One region of the Propionispora hippei DSM 15287 genome, then DNA from elsewhere that is predicted to be linked to it. Evidence: riboswitches for the same ligand, from Rfam matches in the RefSeq annotation. Region 1 holds a riboswitch; the other holds the start of a gene.
What was found. Region 1 has a riboswitch for cyclic di-GMP ahead of F3H20_RS08210 (endo alpha-1,4 polygalactosaminidase). Riboswitches for the same ligand answer to the same signal wherever they lie in the genome.
Positions count from the first base shown of each region.

Region 2: it holds a riboswitch for cyclic di-GMP, as region 1 does, so the genes downstream of both, F3H20_RS11640 (CPBP family intramembrane glutamic endopeptidase) here and F3H20_RS08210 (endo alpha-1,4 polygalactosaminidase) in region 1, are expected to answer to the same signal.

Region 1 covers NZ_FQZD01000011.1:123,647-139,427, forward strand. Annotated here, with positions in the region: gene F3H20_RS08180 (SDR family oxidoreductase) at 1-707, opposite strand, end outside; gene lpdD (prenylated flavin chaperone LpdD) at 988-1,356, shown strand; gene F3H20_RS08190 (aminotransferase-like domain-containing protein) at 1,580-3,025, opposite strand; gene F3H20_RS08195 (LysE/ArgO family amino acid transporter) at 3,167-3,805, shown strand; gene F3H20_RS08200 (metal-sensitive transcriptional regulator) at 4,163-4,432, shown strand; gene F3H20_RS08205 (heavy metal translocating P-type ATPase) at 4,484-6,934, shown strand; cyclic di-GMP riboswitch class I at 7,162-7,248, shown strand; gene F3H20_RS08210 (endo alpha-1,4 polygalactosaminidase) at 7,509-8,525, shown strand; gene F3H20_RS08215 (NAD-dependent epimerase/dehydratase family protein) at 8,600-10,786, shown strand; gene F3H20_RS08220 (hypothetical protein) at 10,776-11,666, shown strand; gene F3H20_RS08225 (DUF2194 domain-containing protein) at 11,656-13,482, shown strand; gene pelF (GT4 family glycosyltransferase PelF) at 13,479-14,921, shown strand; gene pelG (exopolysaccharide Pel transporter PelG) at 14,897-15,781, shown strand, end outside.
Region 2 covers NZ_FQZD01000018.1:50,123-65,903, reverse strand. Annotated here, with positions in the region: gene F3H20_RS20460 (PH domain-containing protein) at 1-157, opposite strand, end outside; gene F3H20_RS11670 (hypothetical protein) at 103-462, opposite strand; gene F3H20_RS11665 (DUF805 domain-containing protein) at 623-1,459, opposite strand; gene F3H20_RS11660 (PH domain-containing protein) at 1,466-1,972, opposite strand; gene F3H20_RS11655 (PH domain-containing protein) at 1,938-2,510, opposite strand; gene F3H20_RS11650 (hypothetical protein) at 2,785-3,147, opposite strand; gene F3H20_RS11645 (hypothetical protein) at 3,125-3,388, opposite strand; gene F3H20_RS11640 (CPBP family intramembrane glutamic endopeptidase) at 3,439-4,074, opposite strand; cyclic di-GMP riboswitch class II at 4,159-4,242, opposite strand; gene F3H20_RS11635 (hypothetical protein) at 4,597-4,806, shown strand; gene lipA (lipoyl synthase) at 4,895-6,424, opposite strand; gene lpdA (dihydrolipoyl dehydrogenase) at 6,614-8,284, opposite strand; gene F3H20_RS11620 (dihydrolipoamide acetyltransferase family protein) at 8,301-9,599, opposite strand; gene F3H20_RS11615 (alpha-ketoacid dehydrogenase subunit beta) at 9,615-10,589, opposite strand; gene F3H20_RS11610 (thiamine pyrophosphate-dependent dehydrogenase E1 component subunit alpha) at 10,605-11,564, opposite strand; gene F3H20_RS11605 (sugar-binding transcriptional regulator) at 11,734-12,681, opposite strand; gene F3H20_RS11600 (hypothetical protein) at 13,000-13,305, opposite strand; gene F3H20_RS11595 (NADH-quinone oxidoreductase subunit N) at 13,491-14,906, opposite strand; gene F3H20_RS11590 (complex I subunit 4 family protein) at 14,903-15,781, opposite strand, start outside.

The DNA.
Region 1 (15,781 bases):
GCGGGAATTAACGGGGTCCAAATAGGGCCAGGCGCTACTCCGTTAACACGGATGCCCTGCTTGATAAGTGCCAGCGACAGGGAGCGGGTAAAGGCCACGATAGCGCCTTTAGTGGCTGAATAATCGATAAGCTTTTCGTTGCCGGCATAGGCGGTGACCGAGGCCGTGTTGATTATGGCAGCACCTGCTTTCAGGTAAGCCAGGGCGGCCTTTGTCAAATAGAAGCAGGAAAAAATATTCGTCCGGAAGGTTTTCTCCAATTGGGCGGCGGTGATGTTTGTCAGGGTGGTCTGCACATGCTGCTCACCGGCGTTGTTCACCAGGATATCCAATTGGCCCAGTTTTTTTACTGTCTGATCAACGGCTTGCCGGCAGAAGGCCTCGTCACCGATATCGCCGGACAATAACAGGCAGCGCCGCCCGGTTTTTTCGACGTACTCTTTTGTCTCTTTCGCATCGGCGTCTTCATTTAGGTAAACGATAGCCACATCAGCCCCCTCTTTGGCGAAAGCGATAGCTACGGCGCGGCCAATGCCGCTGTCGCCGCCACTGAGGAGGGCGACTTTTCCTGTCAGTTTACCGCCGGGCCGGTAATTGGCATCGTCAAAAACGGGACGGGGTTTCATTTGCGATTCGATGCCGGGCTGCTGCGCCTGATGCTGGGGCGGAAAAGCCGGCTGGCTGCTTGTATTTTTCTGTTGACTCATAATAGCCTCCTTTGAAAAAGTTGTATGGAAGGAACCTCTGGCTGATTTACACTGTGCGTACTAATGGAGCTTTTTCTACCTGCTTGTGTCAGCAAAACCTTGAATGCCTACTGGCTAGGTCAGGTGAAAAATTATTGTCATACCGACAGGCAGTTAAAGCAGCGGTTCGTTAGAAGTTTTTCCCGTCTGTCGTTTTGTCATGCGCTCTTGGCGATAGACAACAATCATTGGTATAATGTGGATGGGTGGAATTGATTTTTTCGAGGGGAGCGGCTGTTGAATGAGAAGCATACACTTATCACAGGGAAGTGGGCGGACTAAAGTCAATTTGGTATGTGACCGGATGGGAGATAGTCTGGTGGTGCGAATCTTTAATGAAAATGAACACATTGGCGCTGTGGCGGTCGGCGAGTATGACCATGTCCGGGAACGGGCTTCGGGGTCACTGATTAACCGGCTGGGACATAAAGATGATGTGATTGCTTTGCCGGTGGCCCATAAAATTGCCCGCAAAACGAAAAAACCGGTTTGTGTCATTGCCGGCGTTCATTTGGATGATATTACCCCGGAAGAGATTACCGTGCTTACCGACTACTATGAGGCTATGGTGGATAAGCTGCTGGCCCGCCTAGAAGCGGGGCTGGCCTAGTACCAGTACCTTGTCAGCCTAAATCCAGTGAATACTGGCGGCCTATTTTCTGCCCGCTTTGTTGCCGTCAGTCAGCATACTAACGGCATGTTTCGTTCCTTCGCCTCGCGCTGCGAAAAATAGTCTCGTCATTCTTTTACTGCTTTAACACCGACAAGGTATTGGTGAAGAAAACAGCCTGCTTTATTTCATTCTGAAATAAGGCAGGCTGTTTTCTTCTTTTTTACAGTCGATAAGTTTTTATCAGTTCGGCCAAACGATACAGACCGGTAGCCAGATCGTCCAGTCGGGCATAGGCATAAGAAATTCGCAGGTTTTGGCTGGCTTGTTTGTCATATAGATTGCCGGGATTGAGCAGCAGGCCGTTGTCCAGGGCGGTATAAAAGAGCCGGTTCAGCGAAACAGGTTTTTTGAGCGTTAGCCACACATAGAAGCCTCCTTGCGGCACGGTCCAGGTGGCAATGCCGGCAAAGTACTGTTCCAGGATTTGGAGGCAGACGGTACGGCGGGCAAGCAGTTTGCCACGCAGACTGTCCACATGGCGGTAAAAGGCGCCGGAAGCCAACAGGCGATGCACAGCCCATTGCGAGAGGGAACTGGAACCGTAATCAATCTGATTTTTGATATCGGCCAGACGGCTGATAACAGGTTCCGGCCCGGTAATCCAGCCAAGGCGCAGCCCCGGACTCAGCGCTTTGGAAAAGCTGCCGATATAGAGGACCAGGCCCTGTTTATCCAGCGCCTTTACCGGCAGCGGCGGCGGGCTGTCGAACCATAGCTCGCGGTATACGTCATCTTCAATGATTGGCAGCCGTTTGGCGGCGCAAAGAGCATACAGCTCCGCGCGACGTTTTTCCGTCATGGTTGTGCCGGTAGGGTTCTGAAAACAGGGAATGGTGTACAGGCAGCGGGACGCGGTGGCCGGGACGGCTTGCAGCGCCTCAAGCGAAATCCCCTCGTTGTCCATGGGAAGGCCACGCAGCGCGATGCCGGACGACTGGAAAAGATTGAGGGAAAAAAGATAGGAAGGGCGTTCCAGGTAGAGCGTGGAGCTGCGGTTGAGCAAGCCCAGGGAAATGAGCTGTAACGCCTGCAGCCCGCCGGATACGATTAACAGCGAGGCCGGTGTGGCGGCAATCTGCAGCCGTGCTAAGTAGCGGCAAAGCTCTTCCCGCAGCGGGTACAGGCCAAGCGGTTCTTCATAGCCAAGACTGGTAATATGTTCACCAATGCTGCGAAGCGTGTCCTGCATCAGTTCCTTGGGGTAAAACTCGGGTGACAGTTCGCCGGTACCCAGCCGGATGACCCGATCATCAAATTCATAGGTATTGATTTTCTGAATGGTGGACAGGTTGGGCTGCTGCAGTCCCCTATGGGTATAGGGGGTCCACAGGGCGGCCGAGGAGGCAAGGACAGACCAGGAATTATTGGCAACCCGCGTACCGCTGCCGACGGAGGCCTCCAGCAGGCCGTCGGCGATTAGCTCGTTGAGCGCCGTATTGATGGTGCTGCGGTTGACCTTAAGAATGTCCGACATACTGCGCTGCGAGGGGATTTTGGTGCCTGGCGGCCATTCGCCGTTGGCGATCTTGTCTTTGATTTTTTCGATGATTTGTTTGTATAGCGTACTTGCCTGAGTTCTGTCAAGCTGCCAGTCGATGGTGTCCATACAAAGCCTCCCCGTCGGATATCTGTCATGCTATGAACTTATTGTAACAAAGTGGTTGGGTATTTTCCAGCAGGATTGGCTGGTTACAAAGAGATATTCAGTTATTACAATGAAGAAAAAGCACACATGGAGGATGGATAAATGGTTGGGTATTCTATACAGGGGTTTTTGATGGGCATCGCCTATTTGGCGCCCATAGGCATGCAAAATTTATATGTGATTAATACGGCGTTGCGTAAAACCAGGTTAAAGGCCTACCAGGTGGCGCTACTGGTTACGCTGTTCGATATATCGTTGTCTATCTCCGCCTTTTGGGGGACCGGAAAAGTACTGGAGTCCATTCCGTTCTTAAAATGGGGCTTTTATCTGTTCGGCAGTCTGATCATTCTGGCCATCGGTATCGGTCTGCTGCGGACACAACCGGAAAGTTCAGCGGATATCCAACTGGATGAATCTTTTTATAAGACGGTGTTTTTTACCTTCAGCGTGACCTGGCTGAATCCGCAGGCTTTGCTGGACAGCACCTTTATTTTGGGCGGATATCGCGCTTCGCTTGACGCCATGGCCAGTCTCTTCTTTATGTCCGGCGTCATTAGCGGGTCTTTTGTCTGGTTTTTCGGTCTGGTCACGCTGGTGGCCCGTTTTCGCCATCAATTAACGGCGGCCAGGCTGCGACTGATCAATGTAGTCTGCGGTGTTACCATTATTCTGTTTGGCATCAATCTGGGTTATAAGTTTCTCCAGGACGTGTTGGCCGGTTATCCTGTTTTATGGCATTAATATTGGCCCGATCAATACCTCTTATGAAGGCATTCATTGAAAAGAGTTTGCAGAAAATAGGAATAGCTCAGGGGTTTGACGGCAGTTTTTCCAATGAATCGGATTTTCCTGTGCGGATCAGTGTTAAGCAGGCGTCAGAATTGCGAGAGGCTGTCGGGCGGTTTAAAATCTAAATACGTAACAATAAACCCGCTTAGGCGGGTTTTACTTTTAGAGGTTGTTTGAGGTAAGGAACTATCTGTATAAAATGACCGGGCTATTGTGAAAATAAGGAAAGCTTCCTGACGGATTATTGACTTTGGCAGAAAACAAATTATAATATATACTATACAGGGGTATAGTAATGGAGGGTGAGCTGTGTTAAACGAACAGGAGCAGAAGAATATTAAGGCAAGACTGAGACGGATTGCCGGTCAGATAAACGGAATTGAAAAGATGGTGGAAGAACGGCGGTATTGTGTCGATACGCTGCAGCAGATTATGGCGGCCAGGTCGGCGCTTAATCAAGTGGCACTCATTATGTTGGAAAGCCACACTAAAAGCTGTGTAGTAACCGCGATTCAGGAAAATCGCACGGAAGAGTCGGTTAAAGAATTGATGGATGTATTGTCCAAGTTTGCGAAATAACGGGTTCTGTTTCTACTAAGAACCTGGAAAAGTTAAGAGGGTGAAACCGGTATGAATAAAATGCAAAGTGAAAGTTTGGTAACGTCTTCCTTTAAAATTGGCGGCATGTCCTGCGCCGCTTGCTCCAGCCGGGTAGAGCGAGGCTTGGCCGGTCTGCCGGGGGTGGTCAAGGCGGCGGTCAATCTGGCAACCGAAAAAGCTTCGGTTACCTACGAGCCTAAAGAAGTCAGTCTGCAGGAGCTGGCCAGGAAGGTGGAGGACTTAGGATATCAGACGTTTAAGGAAAAATATGAGTTTAATATAACCGGCATGCACTGCGCCGCTTGTTCAGCCAGAATAGAGCGGGCTGTCAGCAAACTGCCCGGCGTTTATCAGGCAGTGGTTAATCTGGCGGTGGAGAAAGCCGTTATTGAAGTGAATCCGGATGAGATCACCAGTGCCATGCTCGTCGCTAAAATTGAAAGCCTGGGCTTTGGTGCGCAACCGATTGCCGATAATGCCGGCGGCGAGGCCGGTACCGACCGTGAAAAGGCCGCCCGCCAACAAGATATAAAGCGGCAGCAGTTTAGGCTTGTCCTTTCGGCCATATTCTCGCTGCCCCTGATACTGGCTATGGTGTTACATCTGATGGGAAGTGACGGACAGGTGACGGCGCTGTTGATGAACCCGTATCTGCAGTGGTTTTTGGCCACACCTGTCCAGTTTATCGCCGGTGGGCAGTTTTACCGGGGAGCTTACCTGGCTTTAAAAAACGGTGGTGCCAATATGGATGTGTTGGTCGTGTTGGGAACGTCGGCTGCCTATTTTTACAGCATTGCCAATATGCTGTATTCGCCGCATAATTTGTATTTCGAAACTTCGGCCATACTGATTACGCTGATTATTCTGGGTAAGCTGCTGGAAGCCAGGGCCAAAGGGCGCACTTCGGAGGCCATCAAAGCGCTCATGGGACTGCAAGCCAAAACAGCCCGGGTGGTGCGGAACGGCAAAGAAGAGGAGATCCCTATTGACCTTGTACAGGTCGGTGATGTCTTAGCCGTCCGGCCGGGAGAGAAAATTCCCGTTGACGGCGTGGTGGTGGAAGGCACATCAACGGTTGATGAATCCATGCTGACCGGGGAAAGTTTGCCAGTTGAGAAAACGGTCGGCGATGCAGTGACCGGTGCGACTCTGAACCGGGTGGGGGCCTTTAAGTTTAAGGCCGCCCGGATTGGCAAAGATACGGCTTTGGCTCAGATTGTGCGCATTGTGGAAGAGGCCCAGGGGTCAAAGGCGCCGATTCAGCGGTTTGCCGACGTGGTTTCCGGTTATTTTGTACCGGTAGTAGTGGGGCTTGCCGTGCTTACCTTTCTCGTTTGGTATGTGATCGTCGATGCCGGTAATTTTTCACGGGCCTTAGTCAATTTTACCGCGGTACTGGTTATTGCCTGCCCCTGCGCTTTAGGGTTGGCAACGCCGACCTCGATTATGGTAGGGACCGGCAAAGGGGCTGAAAACGGCATACTGATCAAGGGTGCCGAGCATTTGGAACATGCCCACCGGATTACCACGCTGGTTTTGGATAAAACGGGGACGATTACCAAGGGTGAGCCGGAAGTAACCGATTTTACTAATTTGTCCGGTATGGCTGAGGCTGAACTATTGTCGCTGGCTGGGGGCGCGGAAAAAAACTCCGAGCATCCCCTGGCGCAGGCTATTGTCAGCTATAGCCAAAAACAGGCTGCATTGCTGAGTGAACCTGCAACGTTCACGGCGATTCCCGGTCATGGGGTTGAGGCTGTGGTCGCCGGCAAACGCATTCTGCTGGGGACCCGGAAGCTGCTGCAAGAGCAGAATATTGACTTTGCCGGGCATATTCCGGCCATCGAAGCGATGGAGCAGCAGGGAAAGACTGTCATGCTGATGGCGGTCGAGGAAGAACTGGCCGGGTTGTTTGCCGTTGCCGATACGGTGAAACCGCGGTCGGTGGAGGCCATAGCCCAACTGCAGGCGCTGGGGATCGAGGTTTGGATGCTTACCGGCGACAACGAACGGACAGCCAGAGCCATTGCGGGGAGCGTGGGAATCACCCATGTTTTGGCGGAAGTTCTGCCTGAAGATAAAGCGCGAAAAGTAAAGGAACTGAAAGGTCAGGGGAAGATTGTTGCCATGGCCGGTGACGGTATTAACGACGCCCCGGCTTTAGCAACCGCCGATGTGGGGTTTGCTGTTGGAACAGGAACCGATGTGGCCATTGAGGCCGCCGATGTTACCTTAATGAACAGTGAACTGACCGGTATTGTGGCTGCTATACGGTTAAGCAAAGCGACGATGAAAAACATCAAGCAAAATCTGTTCTGGGCCCTTGTCTATAACTCCTTGGGCATCCCGCTGGCTGCCGCCGGCTATCTGTCGCCGGTCATCGCCGGAGCGGCGATGGCCTTCAGTTCGGTTTCGGTTGTGACCAATGCGCTGCGTTTGAGAAATTTTGAACCCTATCATAAGGCTGAGCTTATAAAATAAAACAGAGACTATTCTTTAAATGATAAAACTTATTTAAAGAATAGTCTTTTCTTATATTTGCAGGGCTGCATTACTTATTTTTGAACAGTTTTTTATATAGCGTAATAAATTCTAGATATAAAGCGTTTTTTGGGCAAAATAGGTGAGTTATGAATAATTTTCAAGGTATTTCTTGACAATTTAAATTTTTTTATTATAATGAAGCTTATGTTGTTAGAGGAAAATAATACAAGATATGGCAAACTTGATGAAAATCAAGGTCGCAAAGCTATGGGTCTAAGTACAGTTTTGTATATGACTGCCAAGTTGCTGATGTAACTTGGCAGTCATTTTTTTGTGTTTTTTAAAAGGGATGAATTTGACTGGTTGAAAAAAATAATAAACTATACTTTCGTATAGTGTCAAATTTGTAAACCTTTACTATAGTTACAAATGCTTTTGCGCAGTTATCATAACAATTTTCCATAAATCTTATTGCAATGACAGACATAATAGTTAGTTTTCATTTTATCTATTATCTATCTTGGATTTCTATAAAACTATTTGAAAACATAACCTAGGGGGGAGAAATGGATTGGGCAAGGGAAGTACCTTAATTTACAGCCTGCTAATAGTTATGGGCGGCATTTTTTTCTTTTGTACGGTAAGAAATGAAGTGGTGGCAGCAGATATTCAATATAAAAAAGAAATGGTCTTATTGATTGAAGAAATCAGCAACTATGCGAAAAAGAAAAATCCTTATTTTCAGGTAATCGGCAATGGCGGACTGGATTTATACCGTCAGGAAAATCTTGATGATGCGTTGATCAAAAGATTACTTAATCATCTTGATGGAGTTTTAGTGGAGGGGCGGGCTTATACCTGGGGAAAAACGGAGGATGATCAGGCGATGCATACTATGCCGACAACTCCTGACGCTAAAGATTTTATTGACTCCTCGTTAAGTTTGCCTGTAGCCAATCATCTACCGGTTTTTATCGTGGACTATTGCCAGGATCATAACCAGATTGATGATGCATATCGGGAGAATCGTGCGAAAGGGTATATTTCTTTTATCGGAAGCCCTGATCTTAATACCATTCCTTCTTATCCACGGGATTTGCCGTGGGAATTTAACAAAAAAATTAGTCGTCTTGATCAGGTGCACAGCTTTCTAATTTTGTTGAATCCCGGAAATTTCAAAAGCAAGGAAGAGTATCTGCGTAAGCTGCGCAATACGAATTGCGACTTGCTGATTATCGACCGTTATTTTGATAATCAACCGTTGTCCAGTGCCGACGTGGCTTCGCTTCGTGTAAGGAAAAACGGCACTTCCCGGCTGGTATTTGCTTATCTAAGCATTGGTGAAGCGGAAAACTATCGGCCTTATTGGCAGGCGTCCTGGTCAACATCCCCTCCCGCCTGGATTGCGGAAGAAAATCCTGATTGGCAGGGGAATTTTAAGGTGAAATATTGGACTAAAGAGTGGAAAAAGGTTTTATTCGGTTCTCCTCGGACTTTACTTGATGAGATTGTAAAAGATGGCTTTAGTGGTGTTTTTTTAGATGTCATTGATGCATACGACTATTTCGAGAACAAGCAAGTCATGTAATTTTTGTATATTTTCTCAGCGTGGTAGTGCAAACAATTGCAGTTTGTTTATTATCAAATATTGGAGGAACAGCAATGAACATACTAATCACTGGCGGTTGTGGTTTTATCGGATCACATGTTGCCGAACGTTTTTTTAAAGAAGGCCACAAAATTTGTATTATTGATAATCTTTCTACCGGGACGAAAGCCAATCTCAGTGTTGACTATGATTTTTATCAGCTTAATGTAACGGATAAAAACTGCGAGGAGGTTTTCCGCACGAATAACATCGATTGTGTTATTCATCTTGCGGCGCAAGTCGACGTTGCCGTTTCCAATGCGGATGCTTATCTGGATAGTGAATCCAATATACTTGGCTTAATCAACATGCTGGACCTGGCTCGCAAATACAAAGTAAGGAAATTTTTATTTGCTTCATCGGCAGCCGTATATGGGAATACTGAGGATTTGCCTATTATTGAAAATACAGAGCTCCAGCCTGTATCTGTTTATGGAATGAATAAACAGGTAGGGGAATATTACTGCCGGCAGTGGTCTGAACTGTATGGACTGAAAACAGTCATATTACGGTTTGCCAATGTCTATGGCCCGCGTCAAGGTCTTGCCGGCGAAGCCGGAGTCGTATCTATTTTTATGCAGCGCATGCTGGAAGAAAAAGAAGTGGTCGTTTATGGCGATGGCACACAGACTCGTGATTATATTTTTGTGGAAGATGTGGCCGATGCCGTTTTCCGGGCCGCCACTAGTAAAGTAACCTCGCAAATCATGAACGTAGCAACAAATACGGAAACCAGCTTGGCAGATGTAATCGCTGCGTTGGGAGACATGCATGCTATTAAAGGCGTGCGCTTTGCCGAACGGCGAACCGGTGAGGTGGCTCATTCAAGACTGGATAATTTTCTTGTCAGACAGGAGTTGGGCTGGCAGCAGAAATACTCTTTGCGTGAGGGGCTTGCAAAAACTTACACGTGGTATCAAGCTCATTGGACGGAGCAAGCCACTGCGGCCGCCATTGACATGCCAAGCAACAGTTTTTCCCGGTGGCGGCCCCATATAGAGAATTCAGGCATGTTTATTCTGATGCTCCTATTTAGTTGGAACAGCCTATATGGAGGAACGATTGATTACCGCCTTGGCCTTGATTACAACTATATTTACATTGGGCTTATGGGCATTTTATATGGCAAAAAGCAATCTTTGCCGGCCGTAGCTTTTTCAGCGGTTCTTTTTATTGGCACGGCACTGGCACGGGGCGGGGATTTTGTATCCATCATGTATCAAGCTCAATACTTGACTCACCTGGCCGCTTATTTGTGCATTGGAGTTGCCACAGGTTACGTACGGGATAATTCGGAACGAATAGCAGCGGATAAGCAGATGGAGCTGGATGCAATAAATAGCCAGTATAACTTTATGCGGACTCTTTATTTAGAGTGTAACCAACGCAAGGATGAACTTCATTCGCAGATTATTAACGCTAACGATAGTATTGGCAAAATATATAATATTGTTCGTGCCTTGAATAGCCTGAAAATGGAAGATATTTCCAATGAGGCTATCGGGATTGTAGGGAAAATTATGCAAACCGATGGGGTAGCTCTTTATACGGTAAACAGGGGCAAAACTTATTGGCGTTTAAAAGTGCAATCTTCCGGCTACGGAGATGATCAAGCCAAGTCGATAAAAATTGCCGATTCCGAGTATGCCCGCTATATCATGGATAAGAAGAGAATGTTTATAAATAATGAATTGCGACCTGACAGCCCGCTCATGGCAGCACCTGTTATTTATGAAGGCAGGGTTATTGCCATAGTTGCTTTGAAGAATCTGCCGTTTGAGAATTTGACCTTATATCATGAAAATCTTTTTCAAATTGTTGTTATGCTGGTGACAGATGCTTTTACTAAAGCCTACTTGTACGATAAAGAATTGGAAGATCAAAAATACATTGCTCAAACCGAAATTCTTACTCCGGAAAAATTTGAAGATGTGTTGGAGGCAGTGGAAAGCAGGAGACAACTATATGGACAGGAACATTTGCTGCTGAAGGTCATTGAGCCGTATGGGACCTATGAGGAGGTTTATCAAAGGCTTGCCGGAAAAGTTAGAGATGAGGATTATGTCGGGCTTCGCCAAGACGGTGCTTTATATTTATTGATGCTGAATATACCTGTGGCAATGGCTGCTGAAGTACAGCAAAGACTGTCCGAAGCTGGAATCCAGACTAGCATGATTATGGGTGGATGCGATGATGAATGAGTGGTTATTGATTCATTTTACGACCTTTTTTGTATATTACCTGATTTTTTCCCGGCAGAAACGGGAGAGAGCCTTTTGTGAGGCCATGTTGGTACTGCTCATTCCCCTTTTTGGGCTGTTGTTATTGCTGATTGTGAAAACTTTCGAGAAGCGATATCTTTCCTGCGAAGATCCTTCCTACGTATACCGCAGTTTTGAACATGAACAGGCGTTTTTTATGGAACATGAGCAGCAAAGCGAAGCTGTGCTTGCCATGCAGGATGTATTGCTTCTAACAGATACGGGTACTAAACGAAAGTTATTAGGTGCTGCTATACGAAAGGATATTTTGCGGAACAATGAAGTTTTATTAACGGCGCTGCGTGACGAGGATACTGAAATATCGCACTATGCCGTTTCGCTGGTAAGCCGCCGAATCAGAGCCTTGGAAGAAGTTTTTTATCGTTTACAGAAAAGGCTGGCAGAGGTACCGACAGATGTACCGGCCTTGCGGGAGTATATTGATGCAATCGATGTTTATGTAAAAAGCAGCAGCATGGATGCGACGAGCCGGATTTCCCTGCAGCAGGAACAGGTTGTTTTGCTGGAGCGTCTGCTGCATTTAGACAGATCGGAAGAAAAGTATTTCTTAATGAAGATTGAAGGCGAAATAGAATTAAGAAATTATAAAAAGGCCGAAGTGTTTTGTCAGATATTTATAGAGTGTTTTCCGAATAGTGAACAACCATATCTGTCCGATATAAAATTGGCCTATCATTTGGCTGATGCTCGAAAAATTCAGCGGTCTATCCGACAACTGAAAAACTCCGCCATAGTCTTTTCGCAAAGAGCGTTAGCGGTTATCCGGTTTTGGGACAGGAGTGAGCAGCATGCGTCATAACAGGGGCAATATTCTTATTTTATTCATTCTTTTGTGTTTAGGACTATTTTTCCAGAACCAGCGGAGTGAAGGCTTCTTGAAAATGTTTAAAAACACAAACTTTTCAGTTGAAGCTAAGGCAGTGCGTAGTCTGCCTGATGCTGCCAAAAGCTGGCCTGATGAGCAGTTCCTGCTTGTTTATGATGGAAAAAATGGTGACAGCCTTCGTCTGGCCTTTAATATTGAGAAAACATTACAACAGATTAAGAAGGACGTCAAAATTATTCCGGTGGAAGCAATAGCCCAGGAAAAGTTGAATTACACGGGGATTATTTTGGCCTTTAGTGATTTGGATAAACTTAAGAATTTCGAGCCATTGCACCGGTATGTTGCTGATGGTGGAAATGTCTATTTTATGATTACGCCAAACGGGAATATGTTTACGGAAATACAAAGAGAGCTGGGAATCAAAAGCAGCGGTGATATGGTAACTACACCGGGTATTAAAGTGCTTTCCAATATTTTAATTAAAGGTAAAGGTTTTGTCTCCGAAAAGAGCAGTATTGAAAATAGTTCTTATCCTGTTGAACTTGATGAACAATCTCGGCTTCACCTTACCTCCTATGAAGGTGTTCCCTTACTTTGGGAACGCAACAATGGCAAAGGTTCTTATGTTGTCTATAATGGAACTTCTTTACAGGTAAAAGACAGTCGGGGTGTCATAACGGGTATGTTGGGAATTGGCTTAAAGACATTTGCTTATCCGGTGATTGGTATCAAGCTGATGTATCTTGATGATTTTCCGGCTCCCGTGCCGGAAGGGACCAGTGACGCTATTTATCCTGACTATCATTTGACTACTCCAGAATTTTACCGGCAAATATGGTGGCCGGATATGCTCAAATTAGCAGCACGGTATAATGTAAAGTATACCGGAGTCGTTATAGAAACCTACGGAAATAAAGTCGATCCTCCTTTTGCTCCGGAAGCAAATAACGGTGCCAATCGGAACCACCTTATTTTGTATGGCCGAGAGCTGCTAAAGAGCGGCGGTGAGCTGGGGGTGCACGGCTATAACCATCAACCGTTGGTTCCGCCGGGCTTTGTCAGGCATACAGATTATCAGCCCTGGACAAGTGTGGATGCTATGACCCAAAGTATAGGCGAATTGAAACGGTATATTGGGGACGTATACCCGGATTATAAACTGAGAGTATATGTCCCGCCTTCCAATATACTGAGTCCTGAAGGCAGGAAAACATTGGTGCAGGCTTTACCGGACCTGCATGTGATTTCTTCCGTATATGTCGGCCATTATGAAACGGATAACAGTTATGCTCAGGAGTATGACAAAGGACCGGACGGCGTATTGAATATGCCCCGGATCAGTTCAAATTATTTCCGGGATAAGGATGATGATTGGAGTATTATCAACGGAATCAGTTTCTTGGGAGTGTTTTGCCACTTTGTCCATCCCGATAATATTTTCTATCCCGAAAACAAAGGTCGCCATTGGGAGGAATTTTATAAAGGTCTTGAATCTTTGTTTAAGGATATTGCGGAAAAATATAATTGGCTTCGGGCTTGCACCGCTTCGCAGGGGGCGGAATATTTTGAGGATTTCTTGCGGATGAATTACCGGCTAAAGCTGGATGACAATCAATTGCAGATAGCTTGCGGCGGCTTTCGTGGCGACAGCTATTTCGTTTTGCGGACTCCGAGGAAAATTATCAAGGCAACAGGCTGTGATGCTCAATCTATTGATGAAAATGTATATTTGCTAAAAATCCATTCTTCCCAAGTGAGTCTTCTTTTTGGAAGTGAGGTGCGTGAATGAGAATCTGTATCATTGCCGAAGGTAGTTATCCGTACATTACCGGCGGCGTTTCGTCCTGGATTCAGATGCTGATAACAGGAATGCCGGAGCATGAATTTATCATCTACTCTATCGGTGCGGAAGAGAAAAATAAAGGGAAGTTTAAATATAGTCTGCCCGACAATATTGTAGAGGTCAAAGAAGTTTTCCTTGACAGTATTTTAAACCAGCAGTATTCGGGCACTACGGTGTTTCCACTGTCGTCCCGGCAAAAGGACATGCTCTTTTCGTTAATATGTGGTGAAGGCGAAATCAAGATTGATGAATTAGTGGAAATTTTCCGCTCATCAAAGACAAGGGCGGCTCTTAGTATTTTTATGAGCTTTAACTTTTTTGACATCATAACGGCCGTTTATAAGGAACGGTATAGCCACTTACCGTTCACAGATTTCTTCTGGACCGTGAGATCTATGCTATTACCGCTATTTTTCTTATTACAACAGGATTTTCCCCGTGCGGATGTTTACCATAGTGTAGCAACAGGCTATGCCGGCGTCGTGGGAAGCCTGGCGGCAAAAATGAGCAAAAAGCCCTTTATCCTGACCGAGCATGGCATTTATTCCCGTGAACGGGAAGAAGAAATTATTCAGAGCAATTGGGTAGAGCCGCACTTTAAGGACTTATGGATCAATTATTTTTATAGCCTTGCCAGGCTGACTTATTTTGAAGCAACGCGGGTGTTCTCCCTGTTTGCCAAGAATGCGGAGATTGAGGTCGCTTTGGGATGCGATGCCGGTAAAATTGAGATTATTACCAATGGTGTTGATGTGGAGCTGTACGAGGGAATTAGCGCTGAACCGGCGGAAGAAGATACGGTTGTCATTGGCGCTGTGGTGCGGGTTGTGCCAATCAAAGATATTATTACCATGCTGCGCGGTTTTTCCCTGGTCATTCAGGCATTGCCTTCGGCACAATTTTTAATTCTTGGACCGACTGATGAAAATGAAGAGTATTATGAAGAATGCCTGAATATGGTGGAGCGGCTGAAGTTGGAAGGTTGTGTCCAGTTCACCGGGACAGTGAATGTAAACGAGTATCTGGGGAAGCTGGATATTATGGTGCTAAGCAGTGTTAGTGAAGGGCAGCCGTTGGCTGTGCTGGAGGGGATGGCTTGTTATAAGCCTTTTGTAACGACCGATGTGGGAAGCTGCCGCGAATTATTGTATGGTAACAATGACTCTCTGGGGCCGGCGGGCATTATTGTTCCTTTGATGGACTTTGAAGCGATGGCCCAGGCCATTATCAGGCTTGCCCGTGATAAAGAGCTGCGGAGAAGTATGGGAGAAAATGCTTATCAAAGAATTGCTCAGTATTACACCAAGGATGGCATGATTATGAGCTATCGCCAGGTGTATGCAGAATTGGGGGGAGTCATGTGGCGGGAATCGGTTTTGAGTTAAAAAAGCTGTTTCACAAAAAAAGTGCTGTAGGTTATTTACGGGCCTGTTCCTATACGGCGATTGTAACAATTGGTCCTTTTATTCTTATGTTGCTTATGATCCTTTTTATTCAGGCGATGCTGCACTCGATGAATAATTCATACCAGGTAGAACAGTTGTTTCTGGCTTCGGTCATTTATCCGTTGATTTTTTCTCAAATTGCATCAAGCGGGTTCGCCATGCTGATTACCCGGTTTGCGGCCGATAAGATTTACCGGAAAGAGTATGAAAGTGTCGTACCTTCTTTGTATGGTATTATCACAATGGTATTGTTGGTCGCATCCATACCGGCTATTTGGTTTTTGTGGGACGCTCCGCTCAATATCATGTTGAAGCTTGCCACTTATATTCTTTACATGGAATTAAACATAATCTGGATACAAGGGGTTTATTTAAGCGCGTTAAAAGATTACCGGAAAATTATTCAGTCCTACTCGGTAGGTGTGACCGTTACCGTTGTACTTGCTTACTTGGTAACAAAAGTGTTGATTCCGGACATAGTGACAGGGCTGTTAGTGACTATTGATATTGGTATGTTTTTGGTGATGACCATGCTGTTATTAAATATTATAAGATTCTTCACAGAGGTTAATAACTGCCATTTTTCCTTTTTGCAGTATTTTGAAAAATACCGGTCCCTGTTTTTTATTAATATTTGTTACTATCTTGGTTTGTATTGTCCTATTTTCTTTATTTGGCGCAGTCCCTTAGGCTTAAAGGTAGCCGATACTTATTTGTTGGCTCCTGCCTATGATGTGGCTACCTTTTACGCATTTTTATCATTGGTGCCGATAGCTATTGTATTTGTTATTTCTACAGAA
Region 2 (15,781 bases), on a different contig from region 1:
CTTCCGGGTCGGACGGGGAAATAATATAAAAAATTTTTTCCGTTTTCAGGACAACTACTCTGTCTAAGCAAGTACAGTATAGTGTAGCAGGCTGTCCATTAGTTAAACGAAACTTCCCATAATAACCAAAAGCGCCACCTGATCCAAATACACGTATACCAATAGGTATTTGTCAGCTATTTCGATTTCTTTGATCTCGGATTTTGGAATAATGATATTTCCAATTGGTCGATGGATGGCTATTGTTGTCTCTGATACCGTATAAGAGCGGGGCCCCCAAAAATAACCGCTTATAATTATCAACCAAAAAACAAAAAGATAAGGAAGTACCACTACTTCTTTTATCACGATAATTTCAATAATGACAAAAAATAATGTTACCGCTCCCATTATATAAATTGGGCTAAGTGTTGCAAATCGAGCAGTTTTATCAAGTGGTGCAGTTTTAAATTTACCGAGCAATCTCACTCACCTCTTATTTCACAATTTTTCGATACAGCTCTTTAACGCTGGGATGAGCCAACAGATCATGTATGTGATATTCCCATTGCTTCTACATTTAACGAATAGATTAATCACGTTGCACTAGACTAACTTGCTATTTCATGAGGTTGCTTTGGTTTCATATTACGTGCTTGTTATAGTGACCATCCAGCAAAAGAGCTGCAAGCAATACCGCCCTTATTTCATAATCGTCAGTAAAGCTGGCCGCTATTTCTAAATTTTGCAGCGCCACATAATACCGCCCCAAAAGCTTCTCATTCTTATGACAAAAAGCAAAACGCCTAGCCAGTTGTTCAGTACCATAACGACGAAACAGACTCTGATCTTCCAGTATTTCTTCCGTAATCTTAAGCCAGCCTGCCCCATTGACATCCGTTAAAATCCAACCATCAGCCTGTAGTAAAAGTTGCCCGCTACAACCTTCCTGTGTATGTAAACAAAACCTTTTACTATCGTTATCATAGGCTGCTTTCATAATCCATATCTGATTTTCCTCCGGAGTAAACAATTCTATCGCCGTAACCTCTTTACACCTCAAATATCTCCTTCCCAGCCACAGCACCTGCTGACTATTATTTTCAATTCGGTACTCCCACTGTTCAGACCTACAAGCTACCGTCTTGATATAAAAATCACACTGCTCCACTGTGGCAACATCCTCTGCCGACTTTGCTCCGTTCCATTCACTCCGTTCTTCCAGACTGGCAGCAATAACGATGGAAATAACCGGCGTCAAGGTTCCAAGCAACCACCAGCCCCAGAAATTATCACCTTTCAATCTGGCTATTAAAGCCGGGATCAAACCGGCCAAAACAAACAGCCAAAAATAAGTAAGGAAAAATCCCCAATAATCGCCAGGAAAGATTGATAATAGCAATCGCAGGAGAAAAAAAACACCAAGCATCCCGCAAACTTTTAATATTACAATAAGCCAATTAACTGCTTTGGTATACATGTCTCTTCAGCCTTCTTTTTCAGTCCACTGCTTTCCCATCTTCTCCATTACTCGCTGGCAAAATTCTGCTGAATCATTCGGTGAAATAGCATAAGCTTTATCCGCTTTGATTACAACTAAATTAGAAGAACGAGTGCAGTACAATCTTATCCGACCTCCCTGTTCTAGTTGAAAAATGCCAAAATAGCCGAACAAACCACCGGAACCGAATAAACGCAGCGATATTGAAAGCTTTTCCACTCTTTGAACAGATTCAATCTTTTTTAACGGAATCACTATATTTCCAATAAAACGATGGATAACGACACAGTCTTCCCGCAATGTATAAAAGCGAACTTGCCAAAAATAAGCCGAGAGAAAAGCCAGCCATACTAAAGCAAGCCAAAAATATCCTTTATTCAGCGGACTATACAGTACGACATATAACGTTATTCCCCATAGAATGGCAAAAGAACTGACTGTAGAAAAACAGGCCATTCTATCTAAAGGCGACTTGGGAAATTGATAAATCATACTTTTTCACTCCTTGTTGTAGAAGTTTCATATACAATTCCCGGACACCCGGATGAGCCAGAATATAGTAAGTATCACCGGACTTTAGCAGCAGCATATCCGGTGGATTCTGATGATAGAAAATAGCCGCTTTTTTTCCATTACGAAGCTTGAACCATCCCGTTGACAACCCAGGAACACTATATCCATTGGTCCGCAAGGTCGGCTGCCATTCGCTCCACGGACTCACCAAGGCAATCTGGACAGTCTTCAAATCGGCAGTCTCTTCAATCGGCCAGGCTTTTATCCTAATTTCTTGCTCCGACAGTTGCCAGCCATCCCCTTCATTACTGACTCCAACTAAAAACATAGCCAGCAAAAATATAATAACACTGGCTAATACCAGCATAACTCTATACCATTTTTTCATCGATATTGTCCCACGCCATAGAATAAAACCAATAATGATATATATTCCCATATTTAATGCCCAAAAGGACATATTAAAAGGTATAAACAATGCCTGTAAAACATCTAGATAAGTAAGTTGATAGGCCATCTTTGTCCCGCCTCCTGCAAAAAAATATTATAGCTTAAGGCTTGCTAGTAGGTTCTAATCCTTCTAAATATCTTCATCTTTGATCAAATAAAATAGTTATTATGACGATTGTCAAGAATTATAATAATCAACATAATTAGCTTCATGGTAAAATCATCAATAGCTCAAGCTTCTACTAACTCCAGATTTTGCAATCCAACATAATACTTCCCCCCTACCAGCCCTTCCCGCCCGCGCAAAACATAACAATTTCCGTTTTTATTAAAGGATGGTGTCAAATCCCAAGAAAAAGGATATTATCCATCGCCTGTGCTTCTTCATCTTTAATTTCTTTCTTGGCAGCCAGCAAGATTTGTTTATCATCTGAATTGCTAAAAATAATATCAGTATCTTCTTCCGCTATATATCCGCTAAGAAATTCTTGGTCATAGACCGAAAAAACTTCACCGGAACTTTGAACAGCTTTCATGACCGGACAATCATCAGAACCATCCGCAAATATTTCTATTGCCGTTATCGTCTTTTGTTCAAAGAAGCAGGACCCATACCAACGTATTTCCCCCTGTTTCTTTACTAACTGATAATAAAACGACATGTTGGACCTTGTTTTCTTTTCAAATAAAATCAGACTGCTCATTTTCTTTTTCGTCATAAATTAGCGCTATCGTTTGCTCTCTACCTTTTACTTTATTATATAAAAAGCTAAACCCTTCACAAAAAGTAATGATCAACATCAAGAAAAAAAGAAATACCAAAGGAAAAACCATCTGCATCCCTATAATTTCTTGAAATCGCAGCCCAACATACGCCGCTAAGGGATAGGATAACCAGGTCAATTTTAAAGCAATGACACCACATACCCAAACTTTAGAAGACAAAAAAATCCTCCTCTATTCTTCACTCATCAAAATTAATGAATAATATCTTACTAATGAATGTATATGTTAATAAAATTAAATGCAGCGTGTGCTAAGATTGCCCCCCATAAAGAATTTGATTTTTTAAACACGTAACCAAACATGATCCCACCTATAAAATTATCCAACCAAACAATAGCATTTCCAGGCCTGTATAATGCTATCTCTACTAAAGTAACGACTATATTAGCAATCCAGAAGGGCATGAGCTTCATAAGTTTTTGTAAAATCACCCCTCTGTATAATATTTCATCCATAAGACTTGATATTATGATTCCTTTAGTCCATTGATTTAAAAAAATAAAAGAACCATAATTCACCATCTGCTCTCGATTTATTCTTATTAAGTGAATTGCAAATTCAATAGCAATAAAAGTTACTAATACTATTAAACCTCTCTTGTTAATGTTATTGAATTTTAAATAATTAATATCAACTTTTTCTATAAATTTTAAATAATAAAAAATAGGTAATCCTGTAAAAACAATTTGGCTCACCCCATAATTATGGAGAATCCAGACAAAACTTTTTTGATCAAGAAAAAGAAAAATCATTGCAAGACTGTACACAGTCCATATCCCATATACAAAAAAAACAAAAAATATCAGACCTTTCCATTCTCTTTTACGTTCCAATTCATTGGTCATGACTAATTTCTCCACTCTTTTTTAAAGTTAAAGATTTCTAAAACTGCATACTACATTTCCATAAATGAAAACCGCCCCTCTCTAAAAAGAAATGGGCGGTTACACTACCATCTCCAGGCAGACCAAGTGTCCAGATACAGCCTACCGTTCTTCGCTTCCATATCATATAATTCTTTGAAATTGATTTGAAACTATCCCATTACAAAATTTCTACGTATTCCATTATATTCCTTTGTTGGATTTAACTTCATTTTATTATCTTTTTTACATTTTTCTGCAAAAAATGACAATAAGGCCTTGATTACGATTTATTGCGTGTCGTAGCCAAGACCTTATTGTTCTTTAACTAAATGCCTAATTATGACAAAAATCATTTCTTTTGAAAGAGCACATTCCTTGATATATCCAAAGACTAATCTAATAAACCAAACAAAAAAATATTATATAATCTATCTTCATACTATTATCTGGAAATTATTTTTAATATAATATTGCTTAGTAAAAATAAAAAGGAGAATGCACGTGGATTCTTTATTACATCAGGCTCTTACCAATATTATTTGCAACTGGGAATACCAAGTGGAAACCTGTGATAAGCTCTTTCCTACATCAGGAGATTACGCAATCGTCTACAGCAAACTAACCGGTTTGAGACAAGCCCCGGACCAATTGGAATTCGCTGGTTTGATTACCTATGAGAATGGTCGTTGGAAAATCAATGATAATATTTGACTACGGTAACAATAAATAAGGCCCTGTCTGCGACTTCAATGTAATGTCGTAGACAGGGCCTTATTTTTATTTAATCAATGTTCAGCAATCAGGACGAAAGTCTTTCCTTCTGAAAGAACCCGTCCGCCGCCCGGTAGGAGGAGCGCACCAGGGGGCCGCTGGCGGCGTGGAGGAAGCCGAAGCTTTCCGCCAGTTCCCGGTAGTGCACGAATTGTTCGGGTGCGACATATTCTTTGATGGCAATATGCTGAGCTGACGGTGCCAGATATTGCCCTACGGTCAGGAAGTCACAGCCAATAGATCGAAGATCGGCCAGAACAGCAGCCACTTGAGCCGGGGTTTCCCCCAACCCAACCATAATGCCCGATTTGGTCTTAATGTGAGGGGCTTGGCGTTTCACATAGTCCAATACGGCCAGAGACCGTTGATAGTTAGCCTGCGGGCGAACCTCGCTATAGAGGGCAGGCACGGTCTCCACATTATGGTTAATGACTTCCGGCCGGGCGGCAATGACCGTATCCAGTGCCGCTTCGTTACCTTGCAGATCGGGAATTAATACTTCAATCAGCGTGCCGGGTGAAATTCGCCGGATGGCCTCAATCGTACGGGCAAAATGCTCGGCACCGCCATCCGGTAAGTCATCACGGGTTACCGAAGTGATAACTGCATACTGCAGACCCAGCCGTTTTATCATGTGGGCTACCCGTTCGGGTTCTCCCGCATCCACCGGCTGCACCTGGCCCTTTTGCACGGCACAGAAACGGCACTGCCGCGTACACTGGCTGCCCAGAATCATAAAGGTAGCTGTGCGGCTGGCATAGCACTCCCCCATATTCGGGCAATGTGCACCGGAGCAAACGGTATTTAGAGCCAGTTCATCCAGCATACCGTGAACCTCGCTGGCATTTTGGTTACTGGCGACCCGTCCTTTAAGCCAGGATGGCGGACGGGTATCGCCCAGCCAGCGGCCATCGGTTTCTGTCACGGCAGCAATCTGAAAAACCGCTTGGAAATGAGCGATCAGACGGCTGCGCACTTCCTGCATAGCAGGAGCTGCTCCCAGCAGTTTTTCCATGCTGGTTACGCCCCGGCCTCGAATGCCGCAGGGAGTAATAAAGGAAAAGTACGATAAATCGGCGTCTATATTCAAGGCAAACCCATGAAAACTGAGCCAGTTGCGCGCCCCGATCCCGATGGCGCAAATTTTGTCCTCACCAACCCACACACCGGTATATTTCTCATCCCGTCCGGCGATGATGCCGAAATCGGCCAGCGTGCGAATGATCACTTCCTCCAGGTTGTGAACATAGGCATGGACATCCTTACCGTAACGCTTCAGATCAAGCAGTGGATAGCCTACCAACTGACCCGGCCCGTGATAGGTAACATCGCCGCCCCGGTCCACATGATATACTTCACACTGTTTTTCTTTAAGCGTCAGGCTGTCGACTAGTATATGCCCATCCACGCCACTCCGCCCGACCGTAATGACCGGCGGATGCTCCAGCAGCACTAACACATCCTCGTCAGCTTTGCCTTGCCGCCGCGCTTTGGTATAGCTCTCCTGGAACTGCCAGGCATGTTGGTAAGGAGTCAGACCCCAGTTCAGTACAAGCATGGTTTACCCTCCTATTCAGGGCGTGTCTTAAAACTATCCGAAACGCTCCATGACGTTGCTTTTTGCGCCATACTTCGTTAAATTTTCTTGAAATAGGAACCGCTATTTCTACAAAAATTTGCCTCGTCTGGCACAAAAATCACTCGCCATGGGTCATTCCGTTAGTTCTAAGACACACCCTACAACCGCTTATTTCCAGTGAATCCCCTGTCCCATCGCTACATGAGCCGCTTCCATCAGGGCTTCGGAAAGCGTCGGATGGGGGTGGATAGCGTGGCCCAGTTCTTCCAGCGTTGCTTCCAGCGACTGCGCCAGTACGCCTTCCGATACCAGATCGGTGGCATGGGGTCCGACAATATGGACACCCAGTATTTCGCCATACTTGGCATCGCAAACTACTTTGACAAAGCCTTCGGTATCGCCGTAGGCCATCGCTTTACCGCTGGCCTTAAAGGGGAATTTACCTACTTTAATATCCTGATATTTTTCCTTCGCTTCCGCTTCGCTGATGCCGACCCAGGCTACTTCCGGACTGGTGTAGATGCAGGAAGGAATGATTTTATCCGAGTAATGAGAGTTCATGTCGGCAGCGTTTTCGGCAGCCACAATGCCTTGGGCTGAAGCCACATGAGCCAATTGAATCTTGCTGGCAATGTCGCCGATAGCATAAACGCCGGGAAGCTTGGTTTCCATTTTCTCATTGACTGGAATACCTTTTTTCTCATGAATGCCTAAGCCTTCAATACCGGTAAAGTTAGCCGCCCGCCCAGTAGATACCAGTACATTCTCACCCTCTACCGTATGAAGCGCACCTTCAAACTCATATTCCACCGCCAGCGCACTGGCCGTTTTGCTGATTTTATTGACCTTGGCATTGGTGAAGATAGTTACACCCTGTTTTTTCAGAGAACCCACCAATACGTCCACCACTTCTTTATCAGCCATCGGCAGAATACGGGGCAGCATTTCGATAATAGTTACCCTGGCTCCGAAGGTCTGCATCATATAGGCAAACTCCAGACCAATGACACCGCCGCCGATAATAACCAGCGACTGCGGCACCTTGCCCAGTTCCAGCGCTTCATTACTGGTGATGACCCCCGGATTGTCCGCACCGGGAATGGGTGGCATAAAGGGAGTCGAACCGGTAGCTATAATCAGCTTCTCGGTTGAAATCTTTTTCACCCCGTCTTTTTGAGTGATCTCCAGTTGGTTAGGGCTAATAGCCTTGCCTTCCCCGTTAAAAACATCCACCTTATTGGCCTGCAGCAGACCTTTGATGCCGCCGACCAAGCCTTTTACGATGCGGTCCTTACGGGCAAATACGGCTTTCATATCGCTGGTAACGTTTGAGGCGGCAATACCAAACTCGCCGGCCTTTTTAATCGTTTCATAGACTTCGGCACTTCGCAGCAAGGCTTTGGTCGGAATGCAACCCCGGTTGAGGCAGGTCCCGCCGAGGGAATCCTTCTCGATAAGGGCCGTCTTCAGACCGCACTGGGCCGCCCGGATAGCGGCCACATAACCGCCCGGTCCACCGCCCAGAACAACCACCTGATAGTCGGTCTTGCCGGCAGCGGCAGGTGCTGCCGGAGCGGCTTGCGGCGCGCCAACCTGTTCACCGGCCTGCCCGATATAGGCAATCGGTTTATTAACTTCAATCACGGCCCCCTCCGGTGCCAATAAAGCCAGCACCTGGCCAGTAGCCGGAGCTTCCACTTCCATATTGACCTTGTCGGTCATAATCTCCAGCAGGATTTCACCTTCTTTTACCTGCTCACCGACCTGCTTGAACCATTTTACAATGGTCCCTTCTTCCATGGTCATGCCCAGCTTGGGCATTAACAATTCTGTTGCCATTGCCATTCCTCCGTTGTCATATGAGTTGGAGATAATCTTCCAGCAGTTCTCTGATGCGTCCCAGGAATTTAGCGGCTTCAGCGCCATCTACCACACGGTGGTCAAAGGACAACGACAGGGAAATCCGTGGCTGAATAACAATCTCACCGTCTTTTACAGCCGGTTTATCCAGCATGCGGCCTACGCCCAAAATGGCAATTTCCGGTTTATTGATGATCGGGGTAAAGGTATCAATACCAAACATTCCCAGGTTAGATACGGTAAAGGTACCGCCGGACATTTCGTCAGGCGCCAGTTTCCCGTCTCTGGCCCGCGCGGCCAAGCCTTTGGTTGCCTGAGCAATTTGTTCAACGCTTAGCGTGTCGGCATTTTTAATGACAGGTACAACCAGACCGTTCGGGATAGCAACAGCCATACCTACGTTAACATCCTCGCAAGCTTCCACGCCGTCGGGATAGAAACGGGAGTTGATCGTCGGGTTTTCCCGCAGCGCCTTGGCTACGACTTTGATAATAAGATCGTTATAGGACGGCTTGATGCCGGTCCGTTTTTCAATGCCAGGAATAATCTGCTTTCTAAGAGCTACCATACCGCTCATATCGGCTTCAGTGTTTAGAGTGACATGAGGAGCTTCCCAGGCCTCAGCCATATTTTTGGCAATCGCCTTGCGCAGACCAGTCAGCGGTTTACGAATGGCTTTTGCTGCCGGTTTTTGCGCAGCAGCCGGCGTAGCGACAGCGGCTTCCACATCGGCTTTCATAATCTTGCCGCCAATGCCTGTGCCGGTAACGGCTGCCAGATCAACGCCCTTGTCCTGGGCGATTTTCTGCGCCAGCGGGCTGGCTTTAAAGTTTCTTACATCTTTCTCAATGATTCTGCCACCCGGTCCGGTCGGCGGTACCTGACGCAGATCGATATGTTCTTCCCGGGCAACCCGTTTGGCTGCCGGGCTGGCTTTTATTTTCCCCTCGGCGCCGATCGCCGCCGTAGTTACCGGAGCAGCCGCTACTGCCGCTGCCACCGGAGCCGGAGCTGGTCCCGGAACCGCCGGTGCCGCTGCCGTACCGACTTTTTCGCCGGGCTGCCCGATATAAGCAATCGGTGTATTTACCGCAACAATATCGCCTTCAGCCGCCAATATAGCCAGTACTTCCCCGGTAGCCGGAGCTTCCACTTCCATATTGACTTTGTCCGTCATAATTTCCAGCAGGATTTCGCCTTCAGCGACTTTGTCTCCCACCTGTTTAGACCATTTCACAATGGTTCCCTCTTCCATGGTCATGCCCAGTTTGGGCATCAACAACTCTGCTGCCATGCTAACTCCTCCTGTTTATACAATTTCACGGACGGCTTTTACAATATCGTCGATCTGCGGTACTGCGCTTTTTTCCAGTTCCATGCAGTACGGAATAGGTACATTTTTACCGGCTACCCGTTTGATCGGTGCATCCAGATAATCAAAGGCTTCACTGTCCATAACCTCAGCAGCTACTTCGCCGCCAAAGCCGCCGCGTTTGCAGGCTTCGTGGACAATGATCAGCTTGCCGGTTTTAATCACTGATTTGACCAGCGTTTCTTTATCGAACGGCACCAGAGTACGCGGATCAATGACCTCTACATCAATGCCTTCCTTAGCCAGCAGTTCGGCCGCTTCCAGCGAACGGTGCACCATGATGCCGGTGGCCAGAATAGTTACATCTTTGCCCTGCCGTTTTATATCGGCTACACCAAAGGGAATGGTATATTCGCCTTCCGGCACCTCTCCCTTGCGGTTATAACAGGTTTTAGTTTCAATAAATACGACCGGATTGTCATCACGGACAGCGGTTTTTAACAAGCCTTTTACATCATAGGGGGTGGTCGCCATAACTACCTTCAATCCCGGTACATGGACCAGCCAGTTTTCCAGGCTCTGCGAATGCTGTGCTGCCGCACCCGTTCCCGAACCGCCCGGCAGGCGAAGCACCATGGGAACTTTGGCCTTGCCGCCAAACATATATCTCATTTTGGCCGCCTGGTTAACCAAAGAATCCATTGCAATCGTAATAAAATCACTAAACATGATTTCGGCAATCGGCCGCATGCCTGTGACGGCAGCGCCGGCGGCCGCACCGGAAATAGCCGCTTCCGAAATCGGCGTATCCCGCACACGTTCCTCGCCAAATTCATCCAGCATGCCCAGTGACACACCGAAAGCACCACCGTAAATACCTACATCCTCACCCATCAGAAAGACCGTCTCGTCGCGGCGCATTTCTTCCTGCATGGCCTGTCTTACAGCCTCTTTATATGTGATTACTGCCATTATCTATCCACTCCTTTACGCGTATACGTCTTCTTCTAACGTTTCAATACCGGGATAGGAACCGGCCTGAGCAAACGCTACAGCCTGAGCAATGTCTTCTTTTGCCGTGGCGGTTATAGCATCCAGTTCTTCTCTGGTAGCCACTTTGTTTTCCATTAAGTATTTTTCAAAAGCCTTGATGGGGCACTTGGTTTTCCATTCTTCAATCTCTTCCTTCGTGCGATACCGGTTGGCATCACTCTTGGAATGGCCCAGCCAACGGTAGGTAAGACCTTCCACAATCGACGGCCCTTCGCCTCTTCTGGCCCGTTCCACCGCTTCCAAGGTGGCTTCATATACTTTCAATACATCATTGCCCGGTACGGTGACACCCGGCATACCATAGGCAGCGGCCCGGCTGGCTACGGTTTCCACATTCATGCTTCGTTCGGTGGACATGGACATGCCATATTTATTATTAGTGCACATAAAGACAACCGGCAGCTTCCAGATGGAAGCCAGGTTCAGTGCTTCATGAAAGGAACCCTCGTTGCTGGCACCATCCCCGAAGTAACAAAGCACTACCTTGCCGGTCTTTTTCATTTGCTGAGTCATCGCCGCACCGGCTGCAATAGCAAAACCGCCGCCAACGACACCATTAGCCCCCAGATTTCCTTTTTCCAGGTCGGCAATATGCATAGAGCCGCCTTTACCCTTGCAGTAGCCGTTGGATTTACCCATCAGCTCAGCCATCATTAAATTCACATCAGCATCTTTCCCGATACACTCGCCATGACCACGGTGGGTGCTGGTAATCAAATCATCCTCGCGCAACGCCCCGGTGGAACCGATGGCAAAGGCCTCCTGCCCGATGGACAAGTGAGTCGTACCATGAATCATACCTTTGGCAAAAAACGCGTCTACCTGGGATTCAAAAAAACGCGTATGCAGCATTTTTTTGTACCATTTTAACAAAGTCTCTTTCTCTACTTTCATTCCTGTTCCCTCCTATAAATGTTTTGCTTCCTAGTCATGCATATATGCTCTTGGCAGGCCACCCCTCCCGGCATAGCCCAGTCGCCAGAGCACATATGCATCGCCAATTGCACATTTGTTCATTTTTATTCAAAAAAAATTACATACGCCATGCAAACAAAAAAACATATTACTGCCGGGCCAGCCGCAATACTTCCTGAGCCGTCACTTCATCGGTGACCAGCGTATTCATGCAGCCGCCGCGAATGGCTCCCAAAATTGCCACAGCCTTATTAGAGCCTGTAGCTAGACAGATTTTGTGCGGAATCCGTTTAATATCCTCAAACGGTACGGATATCACCCTGTCGCTGACAAAGGAATGGATCGGATTGCCGTTGACATCATAAAACCAGCCGAGCAGATTGCCAGCCGCACCCATATCCCGCAATTTTGCCATCTCGGCTACGGTCAGCGCATTACTGATAACCAGCGAACCGTCGTCACTAACATCGCCAACGCCAAACAACGCTTTGGTGCAACTGGTGGCCTTGGTCAGAACCCGTTTGACACCTTCATCACTTAGCAGAGCTTTTTTGATTTCCGGCGTGTCCATCATGGCCGGTGTGTTCAGCCATACCCCGTTGGCATGCAGCCGACGGGCTATTTGCTTGACAATCTCCTCCGGATTGATGGTTTCACTGCTGTTGAGTCCACCCATGAGCTGTACGACGGTAATATTTAGCGGCTTTTTCAGCCCCAGGAATTTTCCCACTTCATACAGGGAAGAGCCCCAGGCAATGCCTACAACATCACCATCTGTCAGGATATTTTCCAGGTAACCGGCACAGGCTTTACCAGCGCCTTCCTTAGTGACGGCATCACTATTACCGGCCGGGACAACCACCGTTTCCAAAAAAGGAAACCGATCTTTCAAGGCTTGTTCAGTATCCAGACAGGCACGATACTCCGAGGCAATATGGATTTCAACAATGCCCGTATTCTTTGCCTTGGCCAGGCAACGAGTGATCTTGGTTCGGGAGAAGTTCAGCTTTGCCGCAATTTCTCCCTGCGTCATATCCTGCACATAATACATCCAGGCAATTCTGGTTAGCAAAGACTTTTCCATACTACTGTCCATATATCAGTCTCCTCTTTGAACATATGCGCGGGTATTGTGTCGTTTGTTCATCTTTCTACTGTTATCATAAGCCCTATCTTTAAGTCTGTCAATATCTCCGGCCGGATATTCTCAGATAATTCACGAAAAAAGCAGCCTTTATTATTCTACTCTTAGTGGACCGCCTACTTTGGAAATGCAAATGAATTCGCGGAAATTTTTTCGTAAGGCAAGGCGGAGGAGGCACGCATATAGGATATATGTAAGCTGACGACAACAAAGCATTACGGAAAAAGATCCGTGAAGTAATTGTGATTTCAGAGTAGACAGTCCACTAATTTAATTGCAATTAAAACAATGGACCGATTTCAGTTTTCTAATCTCTTCACAGGCAGCCTCGACATGGCTTGCCTCATCCAGCCCTGCCGCTTCCTCCAGGCCGCAGAGCACCTGGCAGTGCCAGAGCAGGCTTGTTTTGTACTGCTGGTAAATATCCTCCGATACGGCCAATATCTCGGCCAAATCGTCAAACAACTCCATAATGGAAACAATCGCCCCGTAAGACTGCAGTTTTTCTATTTCATTCTGGGTCTGTATACTGGCAATAATAGTTTTCATTTTCTTAGTGCATAAATTGACATTCATTGCAATCTCTCCTACGTTTTGTAATGGAAGAACCCCGAAGGCCCATTTGTACTATTTCCACGTATTCATGGCCTTCCCTGCTTTGCCCGGAAATACCGTCTTTACGCTTTAAACGACACAACATAAAAAAGCGAACCTTCCCACCAAGTAAGGAGGAAAGGCTCGCTTCTAACAGATTAACAAATCTAAAACAAACTGGCCGCCGCCCAAGCTGCCACGTCGGCTAACGGGCCGGGGTACACACCGAGCAGCAAGGTTGCAATCAGACTGAGGGCTGCCGCCCATTTAAGCGGAGCACCAACCTCCAGGCGTCTCCCGTCAGTGGGCTCTCCCCAGTACATGACCTTGGCAACCAACAGATAGTAATATACTGAAATCATCGACATAACAAAGCCCAGCAAGGCCAGCCACAGATACCCCCGTTCGACGACAGCCAGAAACAGGTATAGCTTTCCGGCAAACCCCGCCATTGGCGGAATGCCGGCCATCGACAGCAACGAAACGGTCATGACCACCGCCAGAAACGGCGATTTCCGACTTAGTCCGGCAAACGCTGCCATATCCTCCGAACCCGAATGGAGCTTAACTACCGTAATGACGGCAAAGGCGCCCACATTGGCAAACACGTAGAGCAGGCTATAAAAGAGTATCCCCTTGACACCGGCCTGATCGGCTGCCACCAGGCCACATAGCAGGTAGCCGGCCTGGGCAATAGAAGAATAGGCCAGCAGCCGTTTGATATTGTGTTGGTTCATGGCGATCACATTACCGGTAATCATACTCAGCACGGCTAACAGAGCAGCAATCGCCACCCAGCCGTCAGCCAGCGCCGGCAATGCCTGGATGAGCAGACGCAGTAAGACGGCAAAGGCAGCCACTTTGGAGCACATGGCCAAGAGTGCTGTTACTGGCAGCGGCGCCCCTTCGTAAATATCCGGCGACCACATGTGAAAAGGTACGGCGGCAATTTTAAAGCCCAGACCGATAACCAGCATGGCCATCCCGCCCAGCATGGCCGGAGACGGGTCTACGGCCTGAAAGATTTTGGCAAACTGGACACTGCCGGTATAGCCATAGACCAGACTGGCGCCGTATAAGAGCACCGCCGTCGAAGCGGCGCTTAAGATCAGATACTTGGCGCCCGCTTCACTGGAGCGCATATCCTTGAAATGGTAACCTACCAGAATGTAAAAGCTGATATTCATGACCCCCATCCCGACAATCAGGGTAATCAGGTCATTAGCCGAAGCCATCAGCATCATCCCTAACACGCTGAACACGATCAAGGCGTAGAATTCACCGCTATAGCGAGGCAGGCGCTCGATCAGATCAAAGGAAAAGAGCAGCGTCAAAGCCACGGCAATTAAGAATAGCGCTTTTAGAAATACGGCATAACCGTCGACGGTATACAAATTGACGTAAAAAGCGCCGCTTGCTTCCTGCTGGCCCAGCAAAACCGTCAGAATGCCCAGCAATCCAAAAACAGCCAGATAGCCAAGGCTGCGGCGGGTTTCCTTCCCCGGCAGCAGCAAATCAAGCACCACCAGAAACATCGCCAAACAAGCCGTCAATAGCTCAGGTACGATTAGAGAAAAGTTCATCGCCAAATCCCTCCCCATAGTGCAGGCGCATCTTGAAGGCTTGCCAAGAGTGGTAGCATCGTCGAAACTTCACTGCTTATTTTTTGCATCAATAGGTTCGGGAAGAGACCAAAGGCTACCAACACGGCCCCCAGGACGAAGAGTGGCACTAATTCTGCGCCGCGGGCATCCCGGTACCGGTCAAATTCGGGCCGCCGCGGGCCAAACAGTACATTGGCCAACAGCCTGAGAACATAAAGCGCGGTAAAGACAATACCCGCAATAGCCAGTACAGCACATACCGGATACTGGCTGAAACTTCCAACAAAAATGGTAAACTCCGGCACAAAGCCGATCAGACCGGGCAAACCCAGCGAGGCCATGCCAGCCAGCATAAAGCCGGTAGCCACCCGGGGCATCTGATGGGCCAAACCGCCCAGACCATCCATTTCCCGAATATGGGTCTTCTCATAGACATAGCCGATCATGGCAAAGAACAGGGCGCTCATGATGCCATGGGCAAACATGTTGGCGATGGCGCCGCTGATACCGGTGCCGTTTAACGCCGCAATGCCGATTAAGACATAGCCCATATGGGATACCGAAGAATAGCCGACAACATATTTCAAATCCTTCTGCGCCAGAGCGATAAAAGCGGCATAGAGAACATTGACCACCGCCAGACCGGCGATCAGCGGCGCCCAGAACTTCAAGCCCAGCGGCAATACCAACAGACCGATGCGGATTAAACCGTAGCCGCCGATCTTCTTCAAAACACCGGCATGAATCATGGACACTGCCGTCGGCGCCCCGGCATAGCCGTCAGGCGACCAACTGTGGAAGGGCCACATGGAGAGCAGCGAACCAAAACCCAAAAGCAACAGGAAAAAGGCGAA